2 linked regions of the Streptomyces ficellus genome follow. The protein of the gene in region 1 interacts with the protein of each later gene in a pairwise test. Links are inferred from orthologs where the notes say so. Each region holds a gene or a part of one and is shown on either strand. Other genes may lie near its edges.

Region 1 (10,841 bases):
GGACGCCGACGGGGAGGTCGTCGCCGACAAGTACGTGGCGGCCGGCTACCTCGGCTTCGCCGCCAAGACGGAGATCCTGCCGCTCAGCTTCGGCCAGTCCGTGGACCGCATGGGGGACATGATCGAGAACGGCGTCGAGTCGATCGTCGCGCTCCCGACCAAGATCCCCGACCTGTGGAACGCCGCCTTCAGTGACGGTGAGCGCAAGGCGGACTCCCCGGTGGGCGTCGTCGGCGCCGCCCGGATCAGCGGCGAGGTGATGAACCTGGACATCCCCACCCAGAACATCATCGCCACGTTCCTGACCCTGCTGGCCGGCTTCAACCTCTCCCTCTTCCTGTTCAACATGCTGCCCCTGCTGCCCCTGGACGGCGGGCACATCGCGGGCGCCCTCTGGGAATCCGTACGCCGCAACGTGGCCAAGCTCTTCCGGCGCCCCGACCCGGGCCCGTTCGACGTGGCCAAGCTCATGCCGGTCGCCTACGTCGTCGCGGGCGTCTTCATCTGCTTCACCCTGCTCGTACTGGTCGCGGACATCGTCAACCCGGTAAAAATCTCGTAGACCCACGGCGTACGTACGCGTGAACGACAACGGCCGGACACCCCGCGGTGTCCGGCCGTGTCATCGAGGGCCTGTAACCTCGAAGCCGGAGCCCGCCGATCTCGGGACCTCGATCCACACCTTGGGGTTGCACAGCAGATGACCGCGATTTCTCTCGGTATCCCGTCCGTTCCGACCAAGCTGGCCGACCGCCGCGTCAGCCGCAAGATCCAGGTCGGCTCGGTGGCCGTGGGCGGCGACGCGCCCGTGTCGGTGCAGTCGATGACGACGACGCGCACCTCCGACATCGGTGCCACGCTCCAGCAGATCGCCGAGCTGACCGCGTCCGGCTGCCAGATCGTCCGCGTCGCCTGCCCCACGCAGGACGACGCCGACGCCCTCTCCACGATCGCCCGCAAGTCGCAGATCCCGGTCATCGCCGACATCCACTTCCAGCCGAAGTACGTCTTCGCCGCCATCGACGCGGGCTGCGCGGCCGTCCGGGTCAACCCGGGCAACATCAAGCAGTTCGACGACAAGGTCAAGGAGATCGCCAAGGCCGCCGGCGACGCGGGCACCCCGATCCGCATCGGCGTCAACGCGGGCTCCCTCGACCGCCGCCTGCTGGAGAAGTACGGCAAGGCCACCCCCGAGGCGCTCGTCGAGTCGGCCCTCTGGGAGGCGTCCCTGTTCGAGGAGCACGGCTTCCGCGACATCAAGATCTCGGTCAAGCACAACGACCCGGTCGTCATGGTCAACGCCTACCGGCAGCTCGCCGCCCAGTGCGACTACCCGCTGCACCTCGGCGTCACCGAGGCCGGCCCGGCCTTCCAGGGCACCATCAAGTCGGCCGTCGCCTTCGGCGCCCTGCTCTCCGAGGGCATCGGCGACACCATCCGCGTCTCCCTGTCGGCCCCGCCGGCCGAGGAGGTCAAGGTCGGCATCCAGATCCTCGAATCCCTCAACCTCCGTCAGCGTCGTCTGGAGATCGTGTCCTGCCCGTCGTGCGGGCGTGCCCAGGTCGACGTCTACAAGCTGGCCGACCAGGTCAGCGCGGGCCTGGAGGGCATGGAGGTCCCGCTGCGCGTCGCGGTCATGGGCTGCGTCGTCAACGGTCCGGGTGAGGCCCGTGAGGCCGACCTCGGTGTCGCCTCGGGCAACGGCAAGGGGCAGATCTTCGTGAAGGGCGAGGTCATCAAGACCGTCCCCGAGTCCAAGATCGTCGAGACGCTGATCGAAGAGGCGCTGAAGATCGCCGAGCAGATGGAGAAGGACGGCGTGACCTCCGGCGAACCCGCCGTCACCGTCAGCTGACGCCACTACCGCCCCGCACCGGGGCGTACCGCCCCACCCACGGCCCCGCACCCGGCGACGCACCGGGGGCGGGGCCGTGCCGCACCACCCACGGCCCCGCACCCGGCGACGCGCCCGGGGTGGGGCCGTGCAGGGTCGCCCCCGCAGGGGACCGGCGGCGTTACCGGGGCTCCCCTACCCGTAACCCGAGGCCGCCGGCCCCGAGGAGGCGAGCCCGGAGGGGCCACGCCCCCCACCCACCGGGGGTCACCGGGCCGAGGCACCGCCCGCAGGCGAACCGGGAACGGGCACCGCCCCAGGGCGAACCGACGACAGGCACCGCCCCGGTCCCGTTGTGCCCACCCGTCCCGCCCTAGCGGGACGATTGCCCACAACGAGACCGGCAGGGTGCTTGCCCACAACGGGGCCGGGGACCCGGCGGGGCACCCGCCCACAGCGAGCCCAGCTGGGCACCCGCCCACAGCGAGCCCAGCTGGGCACCCGCCCACAGCGAGCCCAGCTGGGCACCCGCCCACAACGGGGCGGGGTGGGCGCCCCTGCGGGCGAGCCCGTAACGGGAGGGCGGGCGAGACGGGGCTCCGCCCCACCGGCCGGGCCGGGAGCGCGCCGTTCCGCCGTGAGGCGCTCGCGCTGGCCTGCCGTTCGCGGCGGGTCGCCAGGTACAGTGCCAGGACCCGTATGGAACGCATGGTGAGGCCCCCTCGTGTTGACGCAGACCACCACCCGGGTCCTCGAGCCCAGCGACCTCGGCGCCGCGCTCGCCGTGCTGGAGAGCGAGCCCGTCGACAACGCGTTCGTGACCTCCCGCGTGCAGGTCGCGGGGCTGGACCCGTGGCGCCTCGGCGGCGAGATGTGGGGCTGGTACACCGACGGCCGTCTCCGCTCGCTCTGCTACTCCGGCGCGAACCTGGTCCCGATCTGCGCCACCCCCGAAGCAGTCCGCGCGTTCGCGGACCGCGCCCGCCGGGCCGGGCGCCGCTGCTCGTCGATCGTCGGCCCGGCCGAACCGACGGCCCAGCTGTGGCGGCTCCTCGAGCCGAGTTGGGGCCCCGCCCGGGACGTCCGCGCGCACCAGCCGCTGATGGTGACCGACCGGCCGTCCCCGGACGTCGAGCCCGATCCGTTCGTCCGCCGGATCCGCAAGGACGAGATGGACGTGATCATGCCGGCGTGCGTGGCCATGTTCACGGAGGAGGTCGGCGTCTCGCCGATGGCGGGTGACGGCGGCCTGCTTTACCAGGCGCGCGTCGCGGAACTCGTCGGCACCGGCCGCTCCTTCGCCCGCATCGAGGACGGCAAGGTCGTCTTCAAGGCGGAGATCGGCGCGGCGACCCCGCAGGCCTGCCAGATCCAGGGCGTCTGGGTGGCGCCCGAGTACCGCGGCCGGGGCCTGTCGGAGACGGGTATGGCGGCGGTGCTGCGGTACGCGCTCGCGGACGTCTCGCCGGTGGTCTCGCTGTACGTCAACGACTACAACCTGCCGGCCAGGGCCGCGTACCGCCGCGTCGGGTTCCAGGAGGTCGGCGCCTTCATGAGCGTGCTCTTCTGATCCGCTTGTAAGGTTCGGTCGCATGGATGACGTCGTGGTCCGACCGCTCGACCTCGCCGCGCACGTGGACGCCGCGCTCGCGGTGCAGGCCCTCGCCTTCGGGCTGTCCGAGGACGAGGTCGCGGTGCGCCGCCACATCGTGCTGCGCCATCTCCAGAGCCCGGGGGCGTGCGCCTACGGGGCGACGACGCCCGCCGGGCGGCTGGTCGGGTTCGTGTACGGGATGCCCAACGATCGTTTGCACTGGTGGTCGACGGTGGTCCAGCCGTATCTGGTCCGGGAGGGCCACGGCGGCTGGCTGGACGATTCCTTCGTCATCACCGAGCTCCACGTGCACCCCGGTTTCCAGGGCCGGGGCGTGGGCCGTGAGCTGATCACCACGATCACTGACGCCGCCGAGCAGCCCCGGTCGATCCTCTCCGCGATCGACGTGGAGAATCCGGCCCGGTTCCTCTACCGCGCCCTGGGCTACCAGGACCTGGCCCGCCGGGTGCATTTCCCGAGCGCCGCGAAGCCGTACGCGGTGATGGGCGCGCCGCTGCCGCTACCGCGCCGGGCGGGGTCCGCCGGGCGGAACTGATTTCCGCCGACAGCCGCCCCGGAGCTAACCTCCTAGCCATCACACTTTTCACCGCAGGAGAGTTTCCCATGGCCCAGGCCCAGGTCCAGCGCATGTCCCGGTTGATGGTCAAGACACTGCGCGACGACCCGGCGGACGCCGAGACGCTCAGCCACAAGCTGCTCGTTCGCGCCGGTTACGTCCGCCGCAACGCCGCGGGCATCTGGTCGTGGCTGCCGCTGGGCATGAAGGTCCTGGAGAACGTGTCGCGCGTGGTGCGCGAGGAGATGGACGCGATCGGCGCGCAGGAGGTCCTGCTGCCCGCGCTGCTGCCGAAGGAGCCGTACGAGGCGACGGGCCGCTGGAACGAGTACGGCGCCGAACTGTTCCGCCTCCAGGACCGCAAGGGCGGCGACTACCTCCTGGGCCCGACCCACGAGGAGATCTTCACGCAGCTGGTCAAGGACCAGTGCACGTCCTACAAGGACCTGCCGGTGATCCTCTACCAGATCCAGACGAAGTACCGCGACGAGGCGCGTCCCCGTTCGGGCATCCTGCGCGGCCGTGAGTTCCAGATGAAGGACTCGTACTCCTTCGACACCACGGACGAGGGCCTGGCGGAGTCGTACGCGCTGCACCGCGAGGCGTACATCAAGATCTTCGACCGGCTCGGCCTGCGCCACAAGATCGTTTCGGCGGTGTCGGGCGCGATGGGCGGTTCCGCGTCGGAGGAGTTCCTGGCCCCGGCCGCCGCCGGTGAGGACACCTTCGTCTACTGCCCGAACTGTGACTACGCCGCCAACACCGAGGCCGTCACGTTCAAGCAGCAGCCCGAGGACCCCGCGGCGCACGGCCCGGTCGAGGAGCTGGACACCCCCGACACGCCGACCATCGAGACCCTCGCCGCGCACCTGGACGTCCCGGCCTCCCACACGCTGAAGAACCTGCTGGTCAAGGTGGACGGCGAGATCGTGGCCGTCGGTGTGCCCGGCGACCGCGAGGTGGACCTCGGCAAGCTGGAGGACCACCTGGCCCCGGCCACCGTCGAGCTGGTCACCGCGGAGGACTTCGAGGGCCGCGACGACCTGGTGCGCGGCTACGTCGGCCCGCAGGGCCTGGACAAGGTCCGGTACCTCGCCGACCCGCGCGTCTCGTCCGGCACGGCCTGGATCACCGGCGCCAACAAGCCCGGCAAGCACGCGAGGAACGTCGTCGCCGGACGTGACTTCGAGGTCGACCAGTACCTGGACGTCGTGGTCGTGGAGGAGGGCGACCCCTGCCCGAACTGCGGCTCCGACCTGAAGATCGACCGCGCCATCGAGATCGGCCACATCTTCCAGCTGGGCCGCAAGTACGCCGACGCCTTCCAGCTCGACGTCCTTGGCCAGAACGGCAAGCCGGTCCGCGTCACCATGGGCTCGTACGGCATCGGCGTCTCCCGCGCGGTGGCGGCCCTGGCCGAGCAGCACGCCGACGAGCAGGGCCTGTGCTGGCCCCGCGAGATCGCCCCGGCGGACGTGCACGTCGTGGCGGCCGGCAAGGCGCTCCAGACGGAGCTGGCGCTGGACGTGTCGGAGAAGCTGAAGGCGGCCGGCCTGCGGGTCCTGGTGGACGACCGGGCTGGGGTGTCGCCGGGCGTGAAGTTCACGGACGCGGAGCTGATCGGCGTACCGAAGATCCTCGTCGCGGGCCGCCGTTCCGGTGAGGGCGTTGTCGAGCTGAAGGACCGCCGCACCGGTGAGCGCGAGGAGCTGACGGTCGACGAGGCGATCGCCCGCCTCTCGGCGTAACGCGCGCACGCGCCACTCCGCACCGGGCGCCGGGCCCACGCGTCCCGGCGCCCGGTGCCCGGCCCGGAGCCGCCCGACGCACGCGTCACCGTCGCCCGGCACCCCGTTCCGAGCCGCCCGCGCCCGTGGCGCTCCGCGCCGTCGCGCTCCGCGCTCAGATGCAGCCCGCCGTACCGGCGTCGTCGTCCCGTACCTGGGGCGCCGGCGCCGCTGCCGTTTCGCGGGGCGCGTCGACCAGGTCGTGCAGGTGGGGGTCGTGGACGTGCAGCGACGGCTGCTCCGGGGCGGCGTGCCGCCGGTCCGGCGAGGCCGGCGAGGCCGAGGCCGAGGCCGACGGGTCCTGCGCGGCCCGCTCCAGGAAGCGCAGCAGCTCCACCGGGAACGGGAGCACCAGCGTGGAGTTCTTCTCGGCGGCGACGGCCACGATGGTCTGGAGCAGCCGCAGCTGGAGGGCGGACGGGGTGTCCGACATGACACCGGCCGCCTCGGCGAGCTTCTTCGACGCCTGGAGCTCCGCGTCCGCGTTGATGACCCGGGCCCGCCGCTCGCGGTCGGCCTCGGCCTGGCGGGCCATGGAGCGCTTCATCGTCTCCGGCAGCGAGACGTCCTTGATCTCGACCCGGTCGATGGTCACGCCCCACTCGACGGCCGGGTTGTCGATCATCAGCTCCAGCCCCTGGTTGAGCTTCTCCCGGTTGGAGAGCAGGTCGTCCAGGTCGCTCTTGCCGATGATGGAGCGCAGTGAGGTCTGCGCGATCTGGGAGACCGCGAACCGGTAGTCCTCGACCCGGATGATCGCCGCCGCGGCGTCCACGACCTTGAAGTAGATCACCGCGTCGACCCTGACTGTGACGTTGTCGCGGGTGATGCCGTCCTGGGCGGGCACCGGCATGGTGACGATCTGCATGTTCACCTTGTGCATCCGGTCGACGAACGGGACGACCATGGTGAACCCCGGTGCCCGCACACCGCTGCGGAGCCGGCCGAAGCGCAGGACCACGCCCTTCTCGTACTGCTTGACGACCTTGGCGGCCGCCGCGACGTAGACGAGGGCGGCCGACCCCAGCACCGCCGCCGTTACCAGCAGTTCCTCGACCATGACAGCCCTCCCGTCCAACCGGGTGGTAGGGATGCTTTACGCCCAATATCGCACCAATCGGGCGATAACACCTATAGGGCTGAACGGGGAGTGCGGGGGAGCCGTCCCTACAGCCAGCCGGCGAACTCCAGCAGCAGCTCGCCGTCCTGCCGCCGCCCCGCCGCGAGGGCCCGCGTACCCGACTCCACGGCCCGGAACAGCGTCCACCCGCGCAGCCGCTCACGGTCCACGTCGAGCGAGTCGGCCAGCTTGTTCACCCGGCGGCGGCCCGACGCCGCGCCCGACGCCGCCGCGACGAGGTCCTCGACCCGGTCCCGGACCAGCCGGGCCAGGTCGTACGCCCGCTCACCGACGAGCGGCTCCGGCCCGACCGCCAGCCACGGCGCCCGGTCACCGGCCAGCACCTTGCCCTGGCGGAAGTTGCCGTGCAGCAGCAGCTCCTCCGGGGCGTCGGCGACGAGCCCGTCCCGCGCGTCGAGCGCCGCCGCCACCAGCCCGGCCGTCTCCGCGTCCTTCGCCGCCCGCATCGCCTCCGCCTGCCGCGCGGTCCGCTCGGCGACCGACTCGAACCCGTGGCCCTCGGCCGGCGCCACCCACAGCTTGCGCACCGTGCCCGCGGCCTCCAGCAGCGCCTTCGCCTCGGGCAGCGAGCGCAGGCTCACCTCGGTGTGGAGCCGCTCCAGCAGCAGGTCGGGACCCGCGCCGTCCAGCGGCCGCACGGCGCCCCAGCCGTCCCAGTGCGTGAGCGCCGCCCGCTCCAGGTCGGGCGCGGCGAACGGCGGCGCGACCTTCAGCGCGGCGGGGGTGCCGTCCGGCAACGTGACGAGCACGACCAGGCTGCTGCGCCCGCCCGGCGCGATGACCCGCTCGACGTCCAGACGCCGCAGGTCCACCGCCTCCCGGGCGAGCTCGGGCAGCCGGGCGAGCCAGTCGCCGGCGGCCGCGTCCCCGTACGTCTCGCCGAGTGCCCGCACCAGTCGCTGTGGCGCTTCAAAACCCATGCGTGCGTTGTTCCCTCTCGGAGCCGCGGCTCACAGTGGCCGGGGCTCGCGTTCCTCGTGGACCGGGCTCAGCTCCGCTCGGCGAGCCCAGGAAAGGCTACGCCGGTGCCGCGCCAGCGGACCGCCCGCACCGCTGCTTCCCGCAGCGCGCTCGCCGCCTCCCGCCGCAGCGGGCCGTCCGTGGCCCGTACGAGGTCGGAGTAGACGCCCGCGACGCGGTCCTCCAGTTCGGCGGCCAGCCGTACGGCCGCGGCCGCGTCCGGCACCGGGAACGGCAGCGTGTACGCGGCGGCGGACGCGGCGGGCTTCCCGCCCAGCTCGCGGACCGATCGCGCCAGCGCGTCCCGCCGGGCCCGGTGCGCGGCGTACGCGGCGCTCGCCTCCGCCGCGCGCGTGTCGCCGATCCGGCCGCCGACGACCCCGTACCCGTACACCGCGGCGTGCTCGGCGGCCAGCGCGGCCTGCGCGGCTTCGAGGGCCTTCCCGTCCGGGGCCTCACCGGTCACGGCCGCCTGCTCGTTCATGCCGGGCTCCCCTCGCCGGTCAGGAGGTACGCGTGCGTGGCCTTCGCGGCGGCGACGGACGCGAGCAGCCGCGCGTACTCGGGCGGTGCGCCGAGCAGGGCCGCGGCGTGCGCGTCGGCGGCCCGCCGTGCCGCCGCGGCCAGCTCCGCCACGGCGGCGACCGGGTCGGCGGGCACGGGGGAGGGGGCGGTGGAGGCGCCCGCGCGGGCCGGGGCGTCCGCCGGGGCGCTCGGGGCCGGGGGCGAGCCGCCCGGCGCGAGCGCCGTGACGTGCGCCGCCACGGCCGCGCGCAGCGGCGCCAGCCGGGCGGCCAGCGAGGGGTGCGCGGCGAGGACGTCGTCGTACCGGGTCAGCAGCGCCGTGCTCGTCGCCGCCGACCGGCGCCGCAGGGCGGCCTCGGCGCGGGCGGCGGCGCGCTCGGACGCCGGGGCCGTCCCCGTACCGCCCGGTCCGCCGGGTGTGCACGCGCCGAGCACACCGGCCGCGGCGACCGCGCCCGTCGCGACGAGGGCGCGTCTGCGTGTCGTTCCCGTGGACCCCACGCGTCACTCCTTCCGCCGTGAACCGCCATGACCAGCACGATCCGAAGATCACCGCAGGCGAGCGTACCCGCGGCCCGTCGGGAGGTGGACGGCAACACCCCCCGCGACCGGATACCCTTTGGTCTGACACGCGACGATCCCACAACAGCACACGCGGCCGAGGAGTCACCCGGATGAGCACCACCCAGAGCGAAAGGCTGCGCGGGCTGCTGGAACCGCTGGTCAGCGCAGAGGACCTGGACCTCGAGGAGATCGAGGTGTCCCGGGCGGGCCGGCGGCGGATGCTGAGGATCGTCGTGGACTCGGACGAGGGCGTGGAGCTCGACGCCTGTGCCGAGCTGAGCCGCGCCATCTCCGAGAAGCTCGACGAGACGGACGCGATGGGCGACGAGGAGTACGTCCTCGAAGTCAGCTCGCCGGGCGCGGACCGCCCGCTGACCGAGCACCGCCACTACGTACGCGCCACCGGCCGCCTGGTGAAGTTCCAGCTGCACGAGAGCGGCGAACTGGTGGCCCGCATCCTCTCCGTGGACGACGAGGGCCTCGATCTCGAGGTGCCGGGCGTGAAGGGGCGCAAGCCCACCGCCCGCCGCGTCGCGTTCCCGGACATCGCGAAGGCGCGCGTGGAGATCGAGTTCAACCGCAAGGACAAGAAGGAAGAGGAGGCGTAGCCGTGGACATCGACGTGAAGCTCCTGAGGGGCTTGGCACAGGAGAAGGAGATCGCCTTCGACCTGCTGGTCGAGGCCATCGAGTCGGCCCTCCTCATCGCCTATCACCGCACCGAGGGAGCCCGCCGCCACGCCCGTGTCGTGCTGGACCGGCAGACCGGTCACGTGACGGTGTGGGCGAAGGAGGACCCGGCGGACCTGGAGGAGGGGCAGGAGCCCAAGGAGTTCGACGACACGCCGTCGGACTTCGGCCGCATCGCGGCGAGCACCGCCCGCCAGGTCATCCAGCAGCGGCTGCGCGACGCCGAGAACGACGTGACGTTCGGCGAGTACGCCCGCCGCGAGGGCGACATCGTGGCCGGCCAGGTGCAGCAGGGCAAGGACCCGAAGAACGTCCTGGTGAAGCTGGACGACAAGCTCGAGGCGATCCTGCCGGTGCAGGAGCAGGTGCCGGGCGAGGACTACACCCACGGCCTGCGGCTGCGGACCTACGTGGTCCGGGTCGCCAAGGGCGTGCGCGGTCCGTCCGTCACCCTTTCGCGTACGCATCCCAATCTGGTGAAGAAGCTGTTCGCGCTGGAGGTCCCGGAGATCGCGGACGGTTCCGTCGAGATCGCGGCGATCGCCCGCGAGGCCGGACACCGCACCAAGATCGCGGTCAGGTCCACCCGTTCGGGCCTGAACCCCAAGGGCGCCTGCATCGGCCCGATGGGCAGCCGGGTACGGAACGTGATGGCCGAGCTGCACGGCGAGAAGATCGACATCGTCGACTGGTCGGACGACCCGGCCGAGATGGTCGCCAACGCGCTGTCCCCGGCCCGGGTGTCCAAGGTGGAGGTCGTCGACCTCGGTGCCCGGTCCGCCCGGGTGACCGTGCCGGACTACCAGCTGTCGCTGGCCATCGGCAAGGAGGGGCAGAACGCCCGCCTGGCCGCGCGCCTGACCGGCTGGCGGATCGACATCCGCCCGGACACCGAGCAGCCGGCCGACGACCAGGGCTGACCCGCTACGGGGAACAAGAACCCGCCATGGTCACGTTGCGCTATGGCGAGATCACGACAACAACCGTTCGATTCTTGCCCCAAAGGGGTGAGGTCGGTGCGGGGAGGTAGACTTAAACGTGTCTGGCCGGACGCATGCCCGCGCCTGCCCTGAGCGAACCTGTGTGGGGTGCCGGGAGCGAGCGGCCAAGCGCGATCTGCTGCGGATCGTGTTGATCAAGGGCGAGTGCGCCCCCGATCCACGCGGTACG
Region 2 (15,957 bases), 1.1 Mb from region 1 along the record:
AAGGACCCAGCGGTGCAGTACGTCGCGCGCGTGGCCGGTGTGGGCGCGGTCACCCAGGGCGGTGCGCCAGAGGGCGGCGATGTGGTGGGCGGCCGGGCCGTGGCCGGTGGCGGCCCGTGCGTACCAGTGCAGGACCAGCGGCCGGCCGTACCGCTCGTCGTCCTCGGTGTGGTCGCAGGCCCGGACGAAGCCGCGGACGGCCAGGTCCAGCACGCTCCGGTCGTCGTGCATCGTCCGGACCAGCTCCGCCAGGACCCGGTCGCCGGCGGGGGAGAGCAGCAGCAGCTCGACCGACTCGGCGAGCTCGGCCGTCAGCAGCGCGTCCGGGTCCTTCTGGGCGTCCTGGTGGCGGGCCGCGGCCCGCAGCGCGGCCAGCGTCTCGACCGGCCGGGCGGGGCCGGTCAGCCCGTGCGTCCGGATGGCGACCCAGCACAGCCGCTGGTCGTCGCTCTCGCACCAGGCGTCGAGGATGCGGGGTACGTTCGGCGCGCCGATGAGGTGGGCGAGGGCGAGCGCGTTGACCGCGACGAGGCGGTGCCGGAAGCGGTCGGCGGTCGCCCACGGTTCGATGACCAGGGCCATCGCGGAGGGCAGGTCCGCGTACGCGAGGACGGCGACCGCGGCGGCGGCGCGGGTGCGCACCAGGGGGCGGCCGTCGCCCGCGAGCCGCCGCAGCCAGGCGATCAGGGCGGGCCGGGCGGACGGGTGGCCCGTCCACACCTCCCGCAGCAGCACCGGCGCGGCGCGGTCGTCCTCGTACCGTGCCTTGAGCTGGCGGACCGGGCCCCACTCCGTGTGCTCCTCCTCCTCGTACCGCCTGGCGCGGGCCAGCTGGAGGCGCTTGCCGACGTGGGTGCCGAAGACGGGGACCTCGGGCGCCCGGGAGGGGTTCTCGGTCTTCTGGAGCAGCGCGTACAGCAGGTCGCTCAGCTCGGCCGTCAGCGCGTACGGCCCGCCGTCGAAGGCGGCCAGCGCGACCAGGAACGCCTTGTCCCGCAGGTGCAGGGACTCCTCGTCCTGCTCGAACCACTCCTGGACCTGGCTCTCCAGCGCCGCCTGCGAGAACTCCTCGATGCGCCGCTCGTCCACCTCGCCGGCCGCGTACCGCGCGAGGACCGGGGCGTACGCGGCGGCCTCGCGCAGCTGGTGGCTCCGGGCGAGGAAGCCGGTCACCGGCGGCAGGGCCAGCAGCTGGCGCACCGTCTCCTCGTCCGTCTCGGCGCGCAGGTGCGCCTCCAGTACGGCGGCGGGAGCGGGCGGCCGCCAGGCGGCGGGGGTGATGTCCTCCAGGGCGGCGGTGGGCCCGACGGTCACGACCAGGTACGCGTCCTTCTCCGCCAGCCGCTCCCGAGCGGCCAGCAGGTGCGCCTCGCGCAGCGGCCGGTCGCGCCGGGTCAGCGGGTCGCACAGAAGGTGCCCGCCCGTGTCGATGCGCCCCGCGAGCTCGCCGGGCCGGGTCTCCCGGTCCAGCGCGCGCACGGGCGTCGCGCCCAGCCGGTGCAGCAGCATCAGGGCGGCGGTGCGGCGCCCGGTGAACGGCCCGCCCGTCAGCACCAGGAAGCGTTCGGCGCGCAGCCGCTCGGCCAGCGCGTCGAAGGCCGCGTCGCCGCCCGTGACGAACCGGGCGCTTAGCCGTTCGAGCGTCGTCGCCGGCACCTCACCAGAGGAGTGGGAGGCCGACGCGCCGCCGAACTGGTACTGGTGGACGACCTCGGTCTTGCTGCCGAGGTGGACGCTGCCGGTGAAGTGGCCGCCGCTGATGCCGTGGTGGTCCGACCCGACGACACCGCCGGTGACGTTCCACGGGCTGTGGTTGACCAGGTCGCGCCGGGCCGACCAGGCGTTCTGCCGCTGGTCGGGCTCCTCCTGCGCGCTCTCGTCGGTGCCGGCCGGCTGCCGGGCGTCCCCCTCGTCGGCGGGGTCCGGCTCGGGTGCCGGAGGGCCCGCCCCCGCCTCCTGGGCGCTCATGCGTCACCGCCGATCGTCACGTCGCCGTGGAAGGTGCCGCCGCTGATGCCGTGGTGGCTGCCGCCGGTGAACCCGCCGTCGATCCGGACGTCCGAGCCCCGGAAGTCGTACGAGTGTCCCGGCGCCGGGCGGTCCCCCGATCCGCCCGGCGCCGGAGTTCCGGTGGGTTCCGGCGCGGCGCTCCCGGCCGCCGCCCCGGTGGCCGCCCCCGTGGGCACCGGGCCGTGCAGCCAGGCGCGCAGGGGGCCGTTCTTGCTGGTCACCGTGATGGGGTGGAAGTCCTCCGGCGGGATGCCCCGGTGCCCGTGGCGCACGATCCCGGAGTGCACGGGCTCCGAGACGCACAGCGCGAAGTCGTCGCCGCGCTCCCGCAGCGCGGCGCGCAGCAGCTCGGCGTCCAGGAGCCGGCAGGCGTGGTTCAGGTCCGAGCCGACCCAGCCGTCGAGCGCGTCGACCGCCACGTACCCGGTGGCCAGGACCGCGCGCAGCCGGATCTGCGCGGAGCTGGACGCCATCCGGTTCACCGCGCGCAGCTGTACCGGCACCTCGGTGAGCAGGGCGCGCAGCAGGGCGGTCACCGAGGCGTTGGCGTCGATCAGCTCCATCACGGAGTCGCCGCGGTCGGCGCGCAGCCGAAGGGTCTCCTCGATGCCCGCGCTCTCCAGGGCGCTGTCGCTGATGCCGTACAGCATCCGGCGCAGGTAGGCCTGCTCGACATCGTCCCGGTCGCTGTACTTCTCGATGTCGAGCAGGAGGATCGTCCGGCTCACGGGGTCGGTCATGGTCGCCTTTCCGGTGGGGAGGGGAGCGAGGCCAGACTGGCGACCCGGAAGCCCGAGCGGTGAGGAACGATGACGCACTCGAAGTGTGACCGTGTGCACAGAGCGGCGTATCGGGACGGGCGGGCCTCAGGCGTCGGGGTGCTCGGCGCGGGCGATCCGCCGCAGCACGTCCGGGCGCGTGATCAGCAGGGTGCGGCGCCCGGTGGACACCGCCTCCCGGGTCCGCAGCTCCTTCAGCAGCCGCTGCACCATCTCCCGGGAGGCCCCCACCGACCCGGCCAGCTCCTGCTTGCTCAGCGGTACGGCGACCTCGATGCCGTCGTCCGTACGCCGGCCGTGCATCCGGGCGAGCTCCAGCAGCAGCGCGGCGAACCGCTCCCGCACGCTCATCGACGCGAACTGGAGCCGGCGCCGGTCGGCGGCGCGGGTGCGGTCGGAGGTGAGGCCCAGCAGGGCGAACGAGACGGCGGGGGAGCGGCCGAGGAAGTCGGTGAACCGCTCGTGCTCCACGGCCACCGCCCGTACTGGCTCCAGCGCGGTCACGGTCGCCGAGCGGGGGCGGCCGGTCAGCGCGGCGGACTCCCCGACGACGTCGCCCGGCCCGCGCAGGGCGAGGAGCGCCTCGTAGCCGTTGGCGGCGGACGCGGTGACCTTGGTCCAGCCGCGCACCAGGAACAGCACGTGCGACGACGGCTCGTGCTGGTGGAGCAGCACCATCCGGGGCGCGAAGGCCAGCTCCCGGCCGAGCGCCAGCAGCGCCTGCCGGTCGGCCGTCTCCAGGCGGGCGAGGAAGGGCACCCGGTCGTCCAGGCCGCCGCCCCCGCCCCGGAGGTCGCCGCCTCCGGCCGCACGCGCGGCTCGGGCTCCGGTCCCGGCCCCGGCTCCGGCTCCGTCGGATAAGTTCGCCGCCGTCATGGGTTCCCCGATTCGTCGAGCGGACCGATCAACGTACTGAAGGCGCGGTCCGCGGGGGGACCGAATGGCCGGTTCCCGCCACGAACGGTCCTCTCCGGGATGATCGAATCCGGCGTGTCCCTGCCGTCCGCATTTGTTTTGACCGAAGTCCGTGCGGTAGGTACGCTCAGACCTTGTGCCTGGGGTGTGCCTGGGCTCGTGTGCGTGTCCTCAACCGCATGACGAGTCGAGTATCGGCCACCGTGATCTGCGCCCTTTCCGCCCTGCGGCGGAGGTTCGCAGTATTCGACACACCCGACCGCGTGGGTCGGCGACGTTCCAGGTTAGCTTTACTACACGGCACACAGAAACCGGAGAAGTAGTGCCTACGATCCAGCAGCTGGTCCGGAAGGGCCGGCAGGACAAGGTCGAGAAGAACAAGACGCCCGCACTCGAGGGTTCCCCTCAGCGCCGCGGCGTCTGCACGCGTGTGTTCACGACCACCCCGAAGAAGCCGAACTCGGCCCTGCGTAAGGTCGCGCGTGTGCGTCTGACCAGCGGGATCGAGGTCACGGCTTACATCCCGGGTGAGGGACACAACCTGCAGGAGCACTCCATCGTGCTCGTGCGTGGTGGCCGTGTGAAGGACCTGCCGGGTGTTCGTTACAAGATCATCCGCGGCTCGCTCGACACCCAGGGTGTCAAGAACCGCAAGCAGGCCCGCAGCCGCTACGGCGCCAAGAAGGAGAAGTAAGAATGCCTCGTAAGGGCCCCGCCCCGAAGCGCCCGGTCATCATCGACCCGGTCTACGGCTCTCCTCTGGTGACCTCGCTCATCAACAAGATCCTGCTGAACGGCAAGCGCTCCACCGCCGAGCGGATCGTCTACGGCGCCATGGAAGGCCTCCGCGAGAAGACCGGCAACGACCCGGTCATCACGCTGAAGCGCGCCCTCGAGAACGTCAAGCCGTCCCTCGAGGTCAAGTCCCGCCGTGTCGGTGGCGCCACCTACCAGGTGCCGATCGAGGTCAAGCCCGGTCGCGCCTCCACGCTCGCGCTGCGCTGGCTCGTGGGTTACTCCCGCGCCCGTCGCGAGAAGACCATGACCGAGCGCCTCATGAACGAGCTCCTCGACGCCTCCAACGGCCTCGGTGCTTCGGTCAAGAAGCGTGAGGACACGCACAAGATGGCCGAGTCGAACAAGGCCTTCGCGCACTACCGCTGGTAGTCGCACCCACATCGAGACCGAGAGAAGACTGAAGCCTTATGGCTACCACTTCGCTTGACCTGGCCAAGGTCCGCAACATCGGGATCATGGCCCACATCGACGCGGGCAAGACGACCACCACCGAGCGGATCCTGTTCTACACCGGTGTCTCGTACAAGATCGGTGAAGTCCACGACGGCGCTGCCACGATGGACTGGATGGAGCAGGAGCAGGAGCGCGGCATCACGATCACGTCTGCCGCGACGACCTGCCACTGGCCGCTGGAAGACGTTGACCACACCATCAACATCATCGACACCCCGGGCCACGTCGACTTCACGGTCGAGGTGGAGCGTTCGCTCCGCGTGCTCGACGGTGCGGTGACGGTGTTCGACGGCGTCGCCGGCGTTGAGCCGCAGTCCGAGACCGTGTGGCGTCAGGCGGACCGCTACGGCGTTCCGCGTATCTGCTTCGTCAACAAGCTCGACCGCACCGGCGCCGAGTTCCACCGCTGCGTCGACATGATCGTGGACCGCCTCGGCGCGACCCCGATCGTCATGCAGCTCCCGATCGGTGCCGAGGCCAACTTCCAGGGCGTCGTCGACCTCGTCCGTATGAAGGCTCTTGTCTGGTCCGCCGAGGCCACCAAGGGCGAGATGTACGACGTCGTCGACATTCCGGCCACGCACACCGAGGCTGCCGAGGAGTGGCGCGGCAAGCTGCTGGAGACGGTGGCGGAGAACGACGAAGAGATCATGGAGCTGTACCTGGAGGGCCAGGAGCCCACCGAGGAGCAGCTGTACGCCGCGATCCGTCGTATCACCATCGCGTCCGGCAAGGGCGGCGACACCACCGTCACCCCCGTGTTCTGCGGCACCGCGTTCAAGAACAAGGGCGTTCAGCCCCTGCTCGACGCCGTCGTGCGCTACCTCCCCTCCCCCCTGGACGTCGAGGCCATCGAGGGCCACGGCGTGAAGGACCCGGAGGAGGTCGTCAAGCGCAAGCCGTCCGAGTCGGAGCCGCTGTCGGCCCTCGCGTTCAAGATCGCGAGCGACCCGCACCTCGGCAAGCTCACCTTCATCCGGGTCTACTCGGGTCGCCTGGAGGCCGGCACCTCGGTGCTGAACTCCGTCAAGGGCAAGAAGGAGCGCATCGGCAAGATCTACCGGATGCACGCGAACAAGCGTGAGGAGATCGACTCGGTGGGCGCCGGCGACATCGTCGCCGTGATGGGCCTGAAGCAGACCACCACCGGTGAGACGCTGTGCGACGAGAAGAACCCGGTGATCCTGGAGTCCATGGACTTCCCGGCGCCGGTCATCCAGGTCGCGATCGAGCCCAAGTCCAAGGGTGACCAGGAGAAGCTGGGTGTCGCCATCCAGCGTCTCGCGGAGGAGGACCCCTCCTTCCAGGTTCACTCGGACGAGGAGACCGGCCAGACCATCATCGGTGGTATGGGCGAGCTTCACCTCGACGTCCTCGTCGACCGCATGCGTCGCGAGTTCAAGGTCGAGGCGAACGTCGGCAAGCCGCAGGTCGCCTACCGCGAGACGATCCGCAAGGCCGTCGAGCGCGTGGACTACACCCACAAGAAGCAGACCGGTGGTACCGGTCAGTTCGCCAAGGTGCAGATCGCGATCGAGCCCATCGAGGGCGGCGACGCGTCGTACGAGTTCGTGAACAAGGTCACCGGTGGCCGCATCCCCAAGGAGTACATCCCCTCGGTGGACGCGGGTGCGCAGGAGGCCATGCAGTTCGGCATCCTGGCCGGCTACGAGATGACGGGCGTCCGCGTCATTCTTCTCGACGGTGCCTACCACGAGGTCGACTCCTCCGAGCTCGCGTTCAAGATCGCCGGTTCGCAGGCCTTCAAGGAGGCCGCGCGCAAGGCTTCGCCGGTCATCCTCGAGCCGATGATGTCCGTCGAGGTCACCACGCCCGAGGACTACATGGGCGAGGTCATCGGTGACATCAACTCCCGCCGTGGCCAGATCCAGGCCATGGAGGAGCGCAGCGGCGCTCGCGTCGTGAAGGGCCTCGTGCCCCTCTCGGAGATGTTCGGCTACGTCGGAGACCTCCGCAGCAAGACCTCGGGTCGCGCAAGCTACTCGATGCAGTTCGACTCCTACGCCGAGGTTCCGCGGAACGTCGCCGAGGAGATCATCGCGAAGGCCAAGGGCGAGTAACTCTCCCGAGTTCACGCTTTAGGCTTGACACCATCCGCCGTGGCTTCGCCCCGAACCCGGGACGGGGCTCCGGCGGGTGGCCACCCAGCAAAGATCACCTGGCGCCGATGAGTAAGGCGTACCAGAACCACTCTCAGGAGGACCCCAGTGGCGAAGGCGAAGTTCGAGCGGACTAAGCCGCACGTCAACATCGGCACCATCGGTCACATCGACCACGGTAAGACGACCCTCACGGCCGCCATTACCAAGGTGCTGCACGACGCGTACCCGGACCTGAACGAGGCCTCGGCCTTCGACCAGATCGACAAGGCTCCTGAGGAGCGCCAGCGCGGTATCACCATCTCCATCGCGCACGTCGAGTACCAGACCGAGTCGCGTCACTACGCCCACGTCGACTGCCCCGGTCACGCGGACTACATCAAGAACATGATCACGGGTGCGGCGCAGATGGACGGCGCCATCCTCGTGGTCGCCGCCACCGACGGCCCGATGCCGCAGACCAAGGAGCACGTGCTCCTGGCCCGCCAGGTCGGCGTTCCGTACATCGTCGTCGCCCTGAACAAGGCCGACATGGTGGACGACGAGGAGATCCTGGAGCTCGTCGAGCTCGAGGTCCGTGAGCTCCTCACCGAGTACGAGTTCCCGGGCGACGACGTTCCGGTCGTCAAGGTCTCGGCGCTCAAGGCGCTCGAGGGCGACAAGGAGTGGGGCGAGTCCGTCCTCAACCTGATGGCCGCCGTCGACGAGTCGATCCCGCAGCCCGAGCGTGACGTCGACAAGCCGTTCCTGATGCCGATCGAGGACGTCTTCACGATCACCGGTCGCGGTACGGTCGTCACCGGCCGTATCGAGCGTGGTGTCCTCAAGGTCAACGAGACCGTCGACATCATCGGCATCAAGACCGAGAAGACCACCACCACGGTCACCGGCATCGAGATGTTCCGCAAGCTGCTCGACGAGGGCCAGGCCGGTGAGAACGTCGGTCTGCTCCTCCGTGGCATCAAGCGCGAGGACGTCGAGCGCGGCCAGTGCATCATCAAGCCGGGCTCGGTCACCCCGCACACCGAGTTCGAGGCGCAGGCCTACATCCTGTCCAAGGACGAGGGTGGCCGCCACACGCCGTTCTTCAACAACTACCGCCCGCAGTTCTACTTCCGTACCACGGACGTGACCGGCGTCGTGACCCTCCCCGAGGGCACCGAGATGGTCATGCCGGGCGACAACACCACCATGACGGTCGCGCTGATCCAGCCGGTCGCCATGGAGGAGGGCCTGAAGTTCGCCATCCGTGAGGGTGGCCGGACCGTCGGCGCCGGCCAGGTCACCAAGATCACGAAGTAATTCGGATCTGACCTGGTAGCTCCTGCAGAGCTGCAAGAAGGGCCCCGCACCGTCAGGTGCGGGGCCCTTCGCTCGTCCTCCCGCCTCAGCCCTCGGTGTGCGGTTCCGGCACCCAGGTCCAGGGGTGGGCGTCCGGGCCGAGCCCTATGGCGAGGGTGCCGTGGCGGGCGGTGGCGAGGAGGGCGGCCGACCCCACAGGGAGCGGGCCCCGCGCGCGGCGGACGACGCGGCCGGCGGGGGTGCGGACCTGGAGGCGGCCGTGGAGGTCCGTGCCCAGCAGGACCGGGCCCCGGGGCGTGGCGGCCGCGGTCAGGGCGCCGTACCCGGGGAGGGCGACCCGGGGGAGGGGCGTGCCGTCGGGGCGTACCGCCGTCACCTCCTTGCGGGCGGGCGCGCGGTAGTGCAGCGCCAGGCCCCCGTCCGGGGTGCCCGCCACCGCCACGGGGCCGCCCGGGGCGGGGAGGCCGGTGCCCGCGCGGGAGACGACCGGGCCGCCCGGGGCGTTCTGCGCCCAGTGGTGGACGGTTTCGCGGCCCGCCGCGAACAGGTGGACGCGTCCGGCGGCGTCGACCGCGGCCGACAGCCCGTCCTGCACCTCTCCGCCGCCCAGGTCCCGCCAGGGCCCCCAGCTCCCGCCGGCCGACCGCACCCGGCTACTTACGCCCTTGTCCGCGTCGCGTACGAAGAGGTGGACCCGGCCCTCCCCGTCGGCCACCGCCACCGGGACGCCCAGCCGGCGGCCCCGGTCGTCGCCGCGCTCGGGGTTGCCGAGCCCGGTCCAGGCGAGGAACGCCCCGCCCGCCTCCCGCTGCTCCAGCAGCACGACCTCGCGCTTGTTGGGCCCGCCGTGCCCGCCCAGCGCCGCGAACCGGAGCCCGAACAGCAGCTGGCGGCCGTCCCCAAGGGTGACCCCGCCGAGGCCCGGCGCGAGCGGCCCGCCGCCCAGGTCGCCCGGCTCGCCCCACTGCCCGCTGCCCGGTGCCGTCTCGCGCCAGCGCACGGCGCGCAGGCCCAGCACCCCGTACACGGCGAGCCGCCCGTCCGGTTCGGTGGCCACGACCGGGCCGGCGCCCGGGTAGCGGTGGTGGGTGGCGCGTACCCAGCCCTTCTTGTTGGTGAGCGGACGGGCACCGCCGACGTTGTAGTCGCCGCAGCCGCCGCTGTTGCCGCACTCCCAGGACGGGTCACCGCCGTAGGGCACGAGGTGGGCCGCCTTCTCCTTGAGCACCGGCCCGGGGAGGTTCTTGGGCCAGTGCCGGTTGTAGTAGCCGCGGAAGGCGGTGGTGGTGAAGGCGGGTATCGCGCCGCCGTCCCTCGTCGCGTCGGCCACCCAGCGGACCATGGCCGCCCACGAGAAGGACGCGACGGCGGTGTGGTCGGCGTGGTCGGAGTAGCCCGGCTGCTCGGAGTCCTTCCGCCGGGTCCGCTCGTCGCTGTGCTGGATGTCCGGGTCCGGGTCCAGGGTGTGGATCACCGTCGGGCGGTAGCGCTCCAGGAGGCCCACGAGGACGTCGACGAGCGCGTCGTAGTCGTAGGTGTCGGCCCTGCGTACGGGGGAGTCGTCGGCCACCACGGTCCGCAGGCCCAGCGCCCGGTCCTTCCACAGGCTGGGCAGGGCCGTCCAGCGGCGCGGGGCGTGCATGGAGAGGTTGAGGAAGACCAGCTCGACGCGGCGGTCGCCGTGGGTGAGGGTGTTGATCTCGGCGCGGCGGTCCCCCCGCAGGGTGAGGACACCCTTCTGCCAGGCGGCGAACATGTCGAGCCCGAGCATGGCCGCATAGGCCTGCCGCAGGCCCTGGTGCCGGGCGGAGGAGTAGGCCGCCTTGTCGGCGGGGGCGTCCCCGCGGCCCGGTACGTGGTTCCTGCCGTCGTGCTCGCCGGCCGTGACGTATATCGAGACCAGCGGCACCCCGGCGTCCACCATCCGCTGGGTGTCGGGGTTCATGAAGTACAGGTCGTCGTCCGGGTGCGCCGCCAGCTGGAGCAGCTGGGCGCGCCGGGGGCTGCTGATCGGCATCCCGGGCGCGGGGTCGGCGATCGGCCCGGCCCGCCGCGGCGCGGGCACCGAGCACCCGGTGGCCGCCGCCAGCGCCACGGCCGCCGCGGAGCCCAGCACGCCCCGCCGCCGGAAGACGGCAGGGCGCCGCCCCGCCCCCCGTATCCGATCCATCCCCTGAACCCCCGCCCCTCGTCCCGCCCCCGTGTCCCGCCCGGTGTCCCGCGCCGGTCACCCCTCGCGGTCAAGCTTCGAGGTCACATGGCGCGGTCATGCCTCGCGGTGACCAAGACGGGGAACGAGGGGGCCGGGTTGCCCGGCGGGGGGCGGGGCCTTGGTGGGTGCGGTCAGAGGCTCTCGGGGAGGTCCCCTTCGGTGATCTCGCCCTGCGGCACGGTGATCCGCACCGGCTTGCCCAGCTCGGAGAAGGTGAGGGTGTTGGTCGACGTGACCCCTCCCATGTCGAGGGCGAGGCGGGCCCGCACGGCGCGCCCCCGGGCGTCCACCCAGACGTCGACGTCCGCCGGTATCCGGCCGCCGAGCGTGCGGCGCATCTCCCCGATCTTGTCGCTGGTCGCCTTCTCCATGCGCAGCGTGACGGCTTCGTGGGGCAGGGCGCCCCGGTAGCGGACGACCGGTGCGCCGTTGATCGTCTCCTCGCCGGCCCGTGCGAACGTCCGCGCCATGGTGGCCTGGCTCAGGGTGTATTCGGGGTCGTTCGCGGGTGCCCGGAGCAGGTGCCGGGCCGGTGCCCGGCGGTCGGCGAGGTACCAGTCGCCGTCCGGGTCGCCGGGCACCTGGCCCCGGAGGTAGACGTTGTCCCCGTCGAAGACCTCCTCGAAGGCGACCGGGCCGAGGGTGACGGCCAGATTGCCCCGGTCCTTCGCGAAGTCGAAGTCGCCGCCGACGGTGATGGTGTGGACCTGCTCGCCGATGGCGGTGCCGTCGATGGTGTGCGTCTGGGCGATCCGGGCGCTGGTGCGGCCGGTGGCCGCGACGGCGGCGCGTACCGTCGCCGCGTGCTCGGCCGTCGCGGTCTCCGTGCCCGTCTCCGTCTCCGCCGGGGCCGATCGGGCGCCGGCCCCTGCCCCGCTCTTCGCGCCGCCGGCGCCGCCGGATCTGTCGGATCTGTCGGTGTCGTCGCATCCGCCGACCAGCAGGGCGGCGCAGCACAGGGTGGCCAGGGCAAGGGCATGACGCATGGGCGTGTCTCCAGGAGGGGGGTGGATCGTCGGACGGCGCCCACGATGATGATCATCGTATGTCGCCGATCGGCCCCCATTCCAGGAGTTATCCGGCCATCGAGCCCGGCCTCCGGGGCGCGTCGTCTCAGGGGTGCATCCGGGCCCCCTTGAGCACCTTGTCGACCGCGTTGCGCGGCCCGTACACGCACAGGCCCACCAGGTCCAGGTGGTCACGGGCCACGGCTCGTACCGCCGCGCGGTTGTCGCGGTCGTTGCCGGTGGTGAAGAGGTCGGAGGTGAACACCGACCGGGGCAGCGAACGGGCCAGGGCGCGGCGGTGGGCGGCGGTCAGCGTCTCCTTGGTGCCCTCGAAGACCAGGACCGGCTGGCGGAACATCGGCAGGTAGGGGCTGCCGTCGGCGTCGGCGTACGGTTCGCCGATCACCTCCGGGAGCTGGGCGCCGAGGCCGCTGACCAGGAACGCCGTCACGTTCAGCCGCTGCCAGGGCTCCAGGTCCTCGCGCAGCAGGACGGCGATCTTGGTGTCGAAGCGTACGGGCGTGTTCTCGGTGGTCATGGTCCGAGACTGCCGCCGGGCCGGCCGCCCGGTCTTGTACGTTTCTCGCATGGTGGCCCGGCAGGAGGTTTCCGCGTGGCGCCCGAAGGTGCCGGGTGTCGTCGAGGTCCTGCACGCGCACTTCACCGAGCACGCCTATCCGATGCACGTCCACGACGCGTGGACGCTGCTGATCGTGGACGACGGCGCCATCCGGTACGACCTGGACCGCCGCGAGCACGGCGCGCCGAGCGACACGGTGACGCTGCTGCCGCCGCAGGTGCCGCACAACGGCTCGTCCGCGACGCCCCGCGGGTTCCGCAAGCGGGTGCTCTACCTGGACCTGCCGGAGCTCGACGAGACCTTCATCGGCCCGGCGGTGGACGGGCCCGTCCTGGTCGACCCGCTGCTGCGGCGGCGCGTCGCGCAGGTGCACGCCGCCCTGGCGCACCGGGGCGACGAACTGGAGGCGCAGAGCCGGCTGGCCCTGATCGGCGAACGGCTGCGCGGGCGGCTGCGGCCCCGGCTCGTCACCCCCGCGCGGCCGGCCGGCGACGGCGTCGCCCACCGGCTGCGGGAACTCCTCGACGAGCGGCTGTCGCGCGGGGTGACCCTCGACGAGGCCGCGGGCCTGGTGCACGCCCATCCCGCGCACCTGGTACGGGCGTTCAGCGGCGCCTTCGGCATCGCCCCGCACCAGTACCTGATGGCCCGCCGGGTCGACCGCGCCCGGCGGCTCCTCCTCGACGGCCGGTCGCCCTCCGCGGTGGCGGCCGCGGTGGGCTTCTACGACCAGGCGCACCTGAACCGGCACTTCAAGCGGCTCGTGGGCACCACACCGGGGCGGTTCGCCCGGCTCGACGGCGCCGGCCCGGGGCGGTTCGCCGGAAGACGCCGCTCCGGCGAGACCCGCTCCGGCGAGACCCGTTCCGGCGATGGGCGGCGGGTCGGCCCGCCCACCACGACCTAGGGCCTCTCGTTCGGATCTTGCTGGGCTCGTGACGCCTGGACACCGCACCTCGCGGCGTTGTCGTCGGTCGCCAATGCTCCGCAGTGGCTCCCTCCTCCGCCTTGCGATGCACGGCACCAGACGCCACTCCCTGATCCAGCCTGATCCAAACGAAAGACCCTAGTCCCGCAGGTCCTCCAGCCGGGCCAGCTCGTCGCGCAGCGACTCCCGCTCCTCGGCGGTGAGCCGGACCCCATCCGCCCGGGCCAGGGCGGACGCGGCGGTCTCCGGGTCGCCGAGCCGCCCGGCGACGTCCGCGCGCAGGACGAGGAGGCGGAACAGCTGTACGGGCGTGGGCCGTTCGTCCGGCAGGTCCAGCGCCCGGTCGATGAACTTCGCGGCGCCCGCCGGGTCGTCCCTGGAGTCCGCGAAGAGGGACGCGTAGTGCAGGGCCCGGGCGAAGGTCTCCGTCGGGGCGGGCCGGTGGTTCAGGTCGTCGGAGACGGGCGTGCCGACGCGGACGCAGTTGCCGCCCGGGTCGGTCATCAGGAACTGGCGCATGCCGTGCGAGGTGTCCTTCACCGGGCCGATGCGCGGGAGTCCCCGCGTCGGGACGCGCCCGTACGCCGCCTTCAGTCCGGCACGGAACGCCGCGTGCAGCCCGTCGACGTCGTCGGTCACGACGTAACACGTGCTGTACGACGCGGCCGGGTCGTACTGCCTCATCGCGAAGAAGTGGAGCTCGATGCGGCCGCGCTCGACGGCCGCGTACGGATTGGGGCTCTTCTGCTGGAAGGTGACGCCGAAGCCGAGCGCCGCGTAGAAGTCGAGGACCGGCTGAAGGGTCCGGCAGGGCAGCATCGGAATGGTCTTCTCGTCCATGCCCGCCACTCTAGTCAAACTTGATTAGTCAGGGGGAGGGGTTTTCCCGGACCACCGCACCTCGCCCGTGCCGAGCACCACCGTCGCCCGGACCCGCATCGGTCCGTCGCCGCGCCGGGACAGGACCGCCACCTCGACGACCCGCGCCGTCAGGGGCCCCCACGCGCCGAGCCGGTCCGCGCACTCGGCCGTCACGCGCCGCGGGTCCCGGGTGCGGCCCAGGCTCAGGTGCGGGGTGAAGCCCCGGTGCGGGCCGCGGCACTCGGGGAAGCGCCGCTCCAGGGCCTGGCGCAGGTCCGCCCAGGGCCGGGTGCCCGCGGCTGCCGGGTCCAGCCACACCGTGGCGCCCGCCCGGTGGCGGAACGTACGGATCCCGGCCAGCCGTGCCCCGAACGGCTCGACGCCGGCCGCCGCCGAGGAGAGCAGCGGCGCCGCCCGTCCGAAGTCCTCCTCCGGGACGAACCCGAACAGCAGGTTCACATGCGGCGGCCAGCGGTGGATCTGCGGGTCGTGGTCCCGGCGGACGGCCTGGAGCGGCGGCCACAGCTCCGCGGGCGGCAGCCAGGCCACCGCAGTGCGGGGTGTGGGCCGCGCGGCGAGCGCCCGTACCCGGCCGGCGCCGGTCGCGCCGAGCCGGTCCAGACCCGTCCTGCGGTCCCACACCACCTCGCCGTCGGCCTCGAAGAACAGCACCCGGTGCCAGGGGATGTCACCGCCCGGTACGAAGCCGGTCAGCGGGACCCGCCCGGGGCCGGCCTCCCGCAGGCGGACGCCGATGACGAACCGGGCGGGGTCGAACCGCGGGTCCCACAGCACCCGGTGGTAGATCTCCTCGCTGGTGTGCACGCCTCCACCGTGCTCCCGTCAGCCGTCCAGCGCGATCGCGTTCTTCGCCCGCCCCATGGACTCCTCGGAGGCGGGCCTGCCGGGGTTCTCCGTGGCCAGGGCCTGGTTCGCGGTGACGAAGGGCCGCATGCGCGACTCGTACGCGGTGAAGGCCGCCGCGTGGTCGCCGCCCGCCCCCGCCAGCGCGTCCGCCAGGACGTGGGCGCCCACCAGCGCCAGACTCGTGCCCTGCCCGGACAGGGGGGAGGGGCAGTAGCCGGCGTCGCCGAGCAGCACCGCCCGGCCCCGGGACCAGCGGTCCAGGTGGACCTGGGCCATCGCGTCGCAGTAGAAGTCGGGCGCCTCCTGGGCGGCCTTCGCCAGCCGGGCGCCCTCCCAGCGCAGTGCGGCGAGCCGCGCCACGATCAGCGCCTTCAGGTCCGCGTCCCGGGGGAGCGGCGCGGACTCGAACCCGAACGCGACCCGCAGCTCGCGATTGCCGCGTACCGGCATGATGCCGAACCCCGCCTCGCCGTCCCGCAGCCAGAGCTGCCAGTCCTCCAGGCCGAGGAAGTTGTCCGCGGTGAAGACCGACAGGTAGCTGCCCAGGTGCCGGACGTGGTCGTCCTCCGGGCCGAAGGCCAGCCGCCGGACCGTCGAGCGCAGCCCGTCCGCGCCGACCACCAGGTCGAAGCGGCGTGACGGGGCGAGCGCGAAGTCCGCGACCACCCCGTCGGCGTCCTCGGTGAGCGCGGTGACGCTGTCGCCGAAGACGTACTCCACGCCGCCGCCCGTACGCGCCCGGTCGTGCAGCAGCCGGGTCAGGTCGTCGCGCAGCACCTCGATGTCGTCGCCGTCGAGCCGGCCGCTGCTCAGCGCGTACTCCGTCGAGCGGTCGATCTCCGTGCCGTCCGCGTCCAGGACCGACATGCCGCGTATCCGGGTGCGGACCTCCCGCGCCTGCTCCAGGACGCCGATCCGGTCGAGCACCTCCAGGGCGACGCCCCGCACGTCGATCGCCTGGCCGCCCGCCCGCGGCCCCGGGGCGCGCTCGACGACGGTGGGCGCGAAGCCCCTGCGGTGGAGCAGGTGCGCGAGGGCGGATCCGGCGATACCGGCACCGGAGACAAGTACGGACTGCATGGTCCAGCTCCTTTCGATACGGTGTACGCCACTGAATGTACGGCG

The links.
Region 2: the proteins of rimP (region 1) and rpsL interact in binary tests that used the Escherichia coli proteins (3 or more experiments, as listed by UniProt). The link is inferred for Streptomyces ficellus from one-to-one orthologs.

The regions. Positions count from the first base shown.
Region 1 is NZ_CP034279.1:1,858,761-1,869,601, reverse strand. Bases 7,932-10,841 are described here. They hold rimP (ribosome maturation factor RimP), read left to right. Parts: upstream 7,932-9,092; coding sequence 9,093-9,590; downstream 9,591-10,841. Other genes in these bases: EIZ62_RS07945 (YlxR family protein), read left to right, coding at 10,710-10,841; nusA (transcription termination factor NusA), read left to right, coding at 9,593-10,591; EIZ62_RS07960 (hypothetical protein), read right to left, coding at 8,374-8,919; EIZ62_RS07965 (ferritin-like domain-containing protein), read right to left, coding at 7,932-8,377. Also shown: EIZ62_RS08000 (M50 family metallopeptidase), read left to right, coding at 1-562; ispG (flavodoxin-dependent (E)-4-hydroxy-3-methylbut-2-enyl-diphosphate synthase), read left to right, coding at 701-1,855; EIZ62_RS07990 (GNAT family N-acetyltransferase), read left to right, coding at 2,559-3,404; EIZ62_RS32820 (GNAT family N-acetyltransferase), read left to right, coding at 3,427-3,984; EIZ62_RS07980 (proline--tRNA ligase), read left to right, coding at 4,053-5,753; EIZ62_RS07975 (slipin family protein), read right to left, coding at 5,908-6,852; EIZ62_RS07970 (aminoglycoside phosphotransferase family protein), read right to left, coding at 6,960-7,853; more of EIZ62_RS07965, read right to left, coding at 7,922-7,931.
Region 2 is NZ_CP034279.1:2,973,581-2,989,537, reverse strand. Bases 2,848-5,712 are described here. They hold rpsL (30S ribosomal protein S12), read left to right. Parts: upstream 2,848-4,026; coding sequence 4,027-4,398; downstream 4,399-5,712. Other genes in these bases: fusA (elongation factor G), read left to right, coding at 4,910-5,712; rpsG (30S ribosomal protein S7), read left to right, coding at 4,401-4,871; EIZ62_RS12965 (Crp/Fnr family transcriptional regulator), read right to left, coding at 2,877-3,665. Outside these bases: EIZ62_RS12975 (hypothetical protein), read right to left, coding at 1-1,968; EIZ62_RS12970 (hypothetical protein), read right to left, coding at 1,965-2,750; more of fusA, read left to right, coding at 5,713-7,036; tuf (elongation factor Tu), read left to right, coding at 7,184-8,377; EIZ62_RS12940 (PIG-L family deacetylase), read right to left, coding at 8,463-10,547; EIZ62_RS12935 (LolA-like protein), read right to left, coding at 10,721-11,575; EIZ62_RS12930 (DUF2000 domain-containing protein), read right to left, coding at 11,703-12,134; EIZ62_RS12925 (AraC family transcriptional regulator), read left to right, coding at 12,184-13,083; EIZ62_RS12920 (bleomycin resistance protein), read right to left, coding at 13,243-13,944; EIZ62_RS12915 (RNA repair domain-containing protein), read right to left, coding at 13,969-14,790; EIZ62_RS12910 (FAD-dependent monooxygenase), read right to left, coding at 14,809-15,912. UniProt on the Escherichia coli protein: With S4 and S5 plays an important role in translational accuracy. Interacts with and stabilizes bases of the 16S rRNA that are involved in tRNA selection in the A site and with the mRNA backbone.